2 regions of the Arthrobacter sp. TS-15 genome follow, and region 2 is predicted to be linked to the other one. Evidence: predicted binding sites of a transcription regulator. Region 2 holds the regulator's gene; the other holds the start of a gene.
The links. Region 2 encodes HspR, which represses chaperone genes until heat shock. Its sites were predicted from a motif close to AAGTTGAGTCNNNNNGACTCAACTT; they were not measured.
Positions count from the first base shown of each region.

Region 1 (3,405 bases), on a different contig from region 2:
TCGGCGGGGAACAAGTACGAAGCCGTTGCGGCCACCCTGGGCGCTAAACCCACCACGGTCCTTCGCCGGGTTACCCTGCCGCTGGTTCTGCCCGGGCTCGCGTCCGGGGCCGTGTTGTCGTTCGCGCGTAGCTTGGGCGAGTTCGGCGCTACCCTGACCTTCGCGGGCAGCCTGGAGGGGGTAACCCGTACGCTGCCGTTGGAAATCTACTTGCAGCGCGAGACCGACGCCGATGCCGCCGTCGCACTTTCTTTGGTGCTGGTGGCGGTGGCAGTGGCGGTGGTTGGGCTCAGCTACGGGCGCCGACGAAGCAGTAGTCATGTGGAGGTGCAGCCATGACTTTTGAACTGCAAGCCAGCCTCCACTCCAGAAATTTCGAGATGTCCCTCAGCCTTAAAGATGGCGAAACCGTGGCCATCCTCGGTCCCAACGGTGCCGGAAAATCCACTCTGCTGGGTGTGATCTCAGGACTGCTGCGGCCGGATTCCGGCTCGGCGCGAATCGGCGACAAAGAGCTGTTCACGCTCGACGACGACACCAACCTTTGGAGCCCGCCTCACCTCCGGGGGACTGCGCTTCTGGCCCAGGAAGCGCTCCTGTTTCCGCATCTGAATGCCGTGGATAACGTGGCCTTCGGGCCGCGGAGTACGGGTGCATCCAAGGCTGCGGCGCGGGAAACGGCACGGCACTGGCTTGCCGAAGTTGATGCCCTGCCTTTGGCGGATCGGAAGCCGTCTCAGCTGTCCGGTGGGCAGGCTCAACGAGTTGCCGTGGCACGCGCTTTGGCAGCTGAGCCCGAACTCCTGCTGCTCGATGAACCCATGGCCGCTCTGGACATCCACGCAGCGCCCTTGCTCCGACGTGTGCTCAAGCGGGTCCTCGAAGGCCGCAAAGCCATCATCGTCACGCACGACGTCCTGGACGCCTACATGCTCGCCGACCGTGTGATGGTGGTGGAGAAGGGCCGCATTGTGGAAGAAGGCCCAACCCGGGATGTCCTCGAGCGGCCCAGAAGCCACTTCGCTGCCGGCCTCGCAGGGCTGAACCTTGTCACCGGGACCATCACCGGGGACGGAATAACGACGCCGGATGGCCGGGTCTTCGCCGGTCAGCACGATTCCGGCTGGTCACCTTCACTTGGCCAGGCAGGCGTGGCAGCATTCCCGCCGTCGAGTGTTTCCGTCTTTTTGGGTGAGGTGCACGGAAGCCCGCGCAACTCTTTTCCCGTGGTCATCACTGACCTTGAACCGCATGGTGATCAGATCCGGGTTCGCGCAAGGACCGGAGATCCCGTCCAGGCTTTGTCCGCCGACATCACTCCGGCAGCGTCCGCCGATCTGGGGCTTGTACCGGGCATGGAGGTGCGGTTCGTGGTCAAATCCGCGCTGGTGTCTGTTTACCCGGCCTGAGGTTGAGGGCCGGTGTTAGTCCCGGTACATCTGTTCGGCGTACGACGGTCCGTAATAAGTCTCAAGCTCTTCCAGTGGCGTCTCGGGCTGGGTGTAAGTCTTTGCGAGCGCCGCGATGCTCGGCAGGCCGCCGGCATCCCAGGTTTCGGGCTGCCACAGGCCACTGCGCATGAACGCCTTGCCGCAGTGCGTGAACACTTCCTCCACCGAAACTACGACGGCGGCGCGCGGCCGGTGCCCTTTGACCACCATGAGATCGAAGAAGTCGGCATCGCGGACAATCTGTGCGGTCCCGTTGATCCGGAGGGTGTCGGTGCGGCCCGGGACGACGGAAAGGATGCCGACGTTCGGGTTTTCCAGGATGTTGTGGAAGCCGAACACCAGTTTGTTGCCTGGGCGTTCCGGGATGGCGATGGTGTGGCGGTCTAGGACCTGGATGAATCCGGCAGGATCACCCTTGGGCGAGGCGTCCACGCGCCCTTGTGCGTCGGTTGTCGAGATGACGCAGAAGGGGCTGGCAGCCAGCCATTGCGTGTCGAAATCACTGAGGGATGTACGCACTTTCTTCCTGGTGCGGTCGAGGGGCAATCCGATGAGTTCTTCGAGTTCTTCTGCGGTTGAAATGGTCTCCATGGCCCCAGCCTACTTTCCCCTGATTTCGGCGGGCTCTGGACTCTGGTTTCGCCGTGGGCAAACATTGAACAGAGTGGACCCAAAAGCAAAGTTGAGCGTAGTAGACTCAACTTTGTCATCACTAGGCATCACTCCAGAAAGGGAGCACTCTTTGGACGTCAAATTCACCACCAAAAGCCAGGAGGCCCTTTCTGCGGCCGCCATGAACGCCTCCACTGCCGGTAACCCACAGCTCGAACCAGCACACCTGTTGAAGGCCCTGATGGACCAGCGGGAGGGTGTTGCTGTTGCCCTGCTGCGTGCCACCGGCGCTGATCCGGATGCGGTGAGCGTGCAGGCCAGCTCGGCCATCAAGGCCCTTCCGTCCTCCTCGGGCAGCTCGGTCCAGCAGGCGCAGCTGTCCCGTCAATCCATGCAGGCCATCCAGGCTGCCCAAGCCGAGGCGGACAAACTTGGCGACTCCTTCGTCTCCACTGAGCACCTGCTGCTGGGCCTCTCAGCCGGAAGCGACGCCGTCGGGAAGTTAATGCGCGACGCCGGTGCCTCCCATGAGGCGCTGCTCGCCGCCCTGCCGGGTGTCCGGGGCGACAGGAATGTGAACTCGCCCGATCCGGAGAACACCTTCCAGGCCTTGGAGAAGTTCGGCACGGACCTCACTGCTGTGGCCCGTTCCGGCAAGCTGGATCCCGTCATCGGGCGTGACAGCGAGATCCGACGCGTCGTCCAGGTCTTGAGCCGCCGCACCAAGAACAACCCCGTGCTGATTGGTGAGCCGGGCGTTGGCAAGACGGCCGTCGTCGAAGGACTAGCCCAGCGCATGGTGGCCGGAGACGTGCCGGAAAGCCTGCGTGGCAAGACCCTCATCGCCTTGGACCTCGCCTCCATGGTGGCCGGTGCCAAGTACCGCGGCGAGTTTGAGGAACGTCTGAAGGCCGTGCTGGAGGAAATCAAGAACTCCAACGGTCAGATCGTCACGTTCATTGATGAGATCCACACGGTGGTGGGGGCTGGCGCCACAGGTGAGAGCGCCATGGATGCCGGCAACATGCTCAAGCCCATGCTGGCCCGCGGTGAGCTGCGCCTCATCGGTGCCACTACTTTGGACGAGTACCGCGAGAACATCGAGAAGGACCCTGCGCTGGAGCGCCGCTTCCAGCAGGTCTATGTTGGCGAGCCCAGTGTTGAGGACACCATCGGTATCCTCCGCGGCCTGAAGGAACGCTACGAGGCACACCACAAGGTAGCTATTGCTGACTCCGCCCTTGTGGCCGCGGCGACTCTGTCCAACCGGTACATCTCCGGCCGCCAGCTTCCGGACAAAGCAATTGACCTCGTTGATGAGGCCGCGTCCAGGCTCCGCATG
Region 1 covers NZ_SDXQ01000020.1:10,011-13,415, forward strand. The annotation lists gene EU811_RS07580 (ABC transporter permease) at 1-339, shown strand, start outside; gene EU811_RS07585 (sulfate/molybdate ABC transporter ATP-binding protein) at 336-1,409, shown strand; gene EU811_RS07590 (MSMEG_1061 family FMN-dependent PPOX-type flavoprotein) at 1,425-2,042, opposite strand; gene clpB (ATP-dependent chaperone ClpB) at 2,194-3,405, shown strand, end outside.
Region 1: clpB (ATP-dependent chaperone ClpB) is a predicted target of HspR. The motif match lies at 2,131-2,155, and genes of this name have one in related genera.

Region 2 (3,405 bases):
CAAGTGATCGTCGCGGTTCCCGCTTAGTCCCACCGCGAAGCGAGACAAGGGGCCCCGCCCCTACGCGTGGCGGCTTTAGTCCTACGGACTTAGCCGCCACGCTCCGGTAGGCCCGAAGCCACTCCCGGGCCCCTTGTCTCGCTCCGCTCCGGCGGTCGGCTCGCCTAAGGTGGGTGGACGCAGGTGCTTGTTTATTGATTTGAAAGGAAACGCTCTTGGCCAGCCAGGACTGGGTTGAAAAGGATTTTTACGCGATCCTTGGTATTGCCAAGGACGCGTCCGATGCGGATATTAAGAAGGCTTACCGCAAGCTAGCCCGGCAGTACCACCCGGATACCAATGCCGGGGATGCTGCTGCGGAGAAGAAGTTTAAGGACATCTCCGAGGCGTACTCGGTGTTGTCCAATCCTGAGGACCGTCAGCAGTACGATGCCATCCGTGCCATGGGCGGTGCCCGGTTTGCCCCGGGTGCTGGCGCCGGACGCGGTGGTGCCGGAGCTAACGGTGGGTTTGAGGACCTGTTCGGCGGCCTGTTTGGCGGTGGGCCTGGTGCCCGTCAGCCTGCGGGCGGTGGCATCCCTCCGGAGTTCGCTGACCTGTTTGGTGGTGGGTTTGGAGGCGCCGGCCCCACCGGGTTCCAACGGGCTCCGCAGAAGGGCGCGGACCGGACGGCTACAACGTCCATCTCCTTTGCCGGATCCATCAAGGGCACCACGGTGAGCCTGCGTGAGAGCAACGGCAACGTGATCGACGTCAAGATCCCGGCCGGCATCAAGGACGGGCAGAAGGTCCGCCAGCGTGGCAAGGGCAACGCTGGCCCTGCCGGCAACGGCGACCTCATCATCACGGTGAGCGTCAAGCCTCACGACTTTTTCCACCGCGACGGCGACAACATCCGCATCCACGTGCCCGTCACGTTTGCGGAGGCGGCGCTCGGCGCCACCATTGAAGTTCCAACGCTCGACGGCGACACCGTCAAGGTGCGCGTTCCGGCCGGGACTCCGTCGGGCCGTACCCTCCGGGTGAAAGGTCGTGGCGTGAAGACGTCCAAGTCCACCGGCGACCTGCTGGTGACAATCGACGTCGCGGTCCCGCAGAACCTCAACAAAGAAGCAGAGGAAGCCGTGAAGGCTTTCGCGGCGGCCACCACTGATGCCAACCCGCGCAGCGACTTGGCCGCGAAGGCCCGGTTGTAAGGAGGCGGTCATGGCAATCGACGTCAACCAGCCGATCTTTGTCATCTCCGTGGCTGCGGAGCTTGCCGATATGCATCCGCAGACGTTGCGCCAGTACGACCGTTTGGGCATCGTTTCGCCCAGCCGCGCTCCCGGCAAGTCCCGCCGCTATTCGCAGAACGACGTCAATAAACTGCGGGAGGTCCAGCGCCTCTCGCAGTCCGGCGTCTCGCTCGAGGGCATCAAACGCATCCTCGACCTCGAAAACCAGGTTGCCGCTTTGCAGTATCGCGTGGCTGAGCTGACGGAAGAACTGACCCGCCGCCGCTCACCCGTGGATGCGCGGATCTTCGCGGCAGGTGCCGCGGGCGACGTCGTTAGCTTGGCCCGCGGGCAGCGTCCACGAGCGCGGTCGCAGGCCGTAGTGGTGTGGCGGCCGCGGTCGGGGGACTAGCTCGGGCTACGCCCGGCTGCGGTCCCAACTGACCACTACCCGGGCAGCGCCGGCTTCGGTCCGCTCTACGTCCACCACGATCTGCGACTCTTTGGCTCCCATGTCCCGGATCTGCTGCTTGTAATCCTCAAGGTGCTCCTGCAGGGACTCCTCGGTCCATTCGCCCGGGCGCATCCTGGTGGAGATTTCCACGGGCTCCTCCCTGACCAGAATCTCCTCCGGTTGACGCCGCGGTGTCTTGGCCGGCTCAGATTCGCTGGACGGTACCAGCATGCGGAAGCCGAAAACTCCGCCAGCTATGCCAGCGACGAGGCCCGCGGCAATAAGCCAAATGGCCTTTCGAGGTCCGCGGCGCCCAGGAACCGCTTCAGTGATGCTCTGTGCTTTTCTAGCGCTTCGTCGTGCCATGGGGAGATCAACTTTCCAGTCGGCGGTGGGGGTTCCATGCTGGTGGTGCGTCTGAATTCTGCCCTTCCATCGTAAGCATGCTTAGAACCTTTGGTAAGTCGATACCTGAACCTGCCACCGGTGATGAAGGGGGGAGCGCTCCTGTGGCTAGAACAGCTCTACGGGAAGATAATGAAGGCATAGCACGGCAAGCAGCGCTCGTGCGGGTGTTCTGAGCATTGACGCAGCCTCGGCGGCCCTGCTCGTGTGGTGAGGAATTCCGATGTCGTTGTCGGATGAAGAACGCAGGAGCTTGGAAGAGCTGGAGCGGGATCTCGCTTCAACGGATCCCGACCTCGCCTATGAGCTGAAGTCCGGTCGCCCACGTGGCGCTCTGGCGCGCAACGTTCTTGGCAGCCTGGCCGTTCTGGTCGGCTTCATCATGGTGATCGCCGGGATCGTCACCCAGCTGGTCATCCTGGGCGTCGCGGGGTTCCTGCTGGCCAGTGGCGGAGCCTATTGGCTCGTGACCGGGACATCGCTACGGAGACTGTTCGGACAGCACGACGACCACGCGGCACCTTAGCAGGTTCGGCACCTGAGTCGCCCCGCACCACCCTGCCGGTGCGATGGGGAGCGGCGGCTAGGGACGACGTTCGGGGGAGACCTTCCGGGAAGACGTTACCTAGGGAACCGGTGGGACCGGCGGCTGGACCGGGGTTTCCGGCCGCTGGACAGGCTCGGGTTCGCCCGGAGGCATCATCATGCGCCAAGCAAACACTGCGCCCGCTCCCACGACGGCAGCAGCAATGGCGGTGAACCATACTGCACGGCCGGAGCTACGCTGCGTGGTCTTCCGGCTGAGCGCCCGGGTGGCCTTCTTTACTGCCTTGGCGGCAGTGCGTTTAGCCTCCTTGGCGGCCTTTTTGTTGCCGGTCAAAGTGAGCATCACACCCTGGACCACGGACGGCACGTCGGCGTGGTTGATCCGGGACAAAGCCCACCTCACCACTGCGTCTGTTTGCGCGGATGTGCCCTCTGTCGCATGCGTTACCCATTCCCGGGCAAGATCCTGGGCGGCGGGAATGATGCTTTGCGCTTTGTACATGCTGAGCCCCTCACGTGGTTAGACGACCTGCTTGCCAGCCTACGCTTGAGCACCTGTGATCAACAGATGCCCCCGGCGCGCGCTCCTTCCCAGTTCCCCAGTGCCACCCCGCACATAACGCGGGCCTGGGGGCCGACACGCCGTGGCTTACAGGCGGCGAGGCAGGGCAACCGGGAAGGAGCGGCGCGAAGCATCCGGGTGACTAGGTCCGCACTACCGAGGCCAGCTCCACCGGCTCCTCCAGTCCGGCCCACTGTCCGTTGAGAATCAGGTCCCCGTGA
Region 2 covers NZ_SDXQ01000018.1:62,116-65,520, forward strand. The annotation lists gene EU811_RS07290 (nucleotide exchange factor GrpE) at 1-27, shown strand, start outside; gene EU811_RS07295 (DnaJ C-terminal domain-containing protein) at 216-1,196, shown strand; gene EU811_RS07300 (heat shock protein transcriptional repressor HspR) at 1,207-1,629, shown strand; gene EU811_RS07305 (hypothetical protein) at 1,636-2,037, opposite strand; gene EU811_RS07310 (DUF3040 domain-containing protein) at 2,300-2,602, shown strand; gene EU811_RS07315 (hypothetical protein) at 2,702-3,124, opposite strand; gene EU811_RS07320 (CG0192-related protein) at 3,327-3,405, opposite strand, start outside.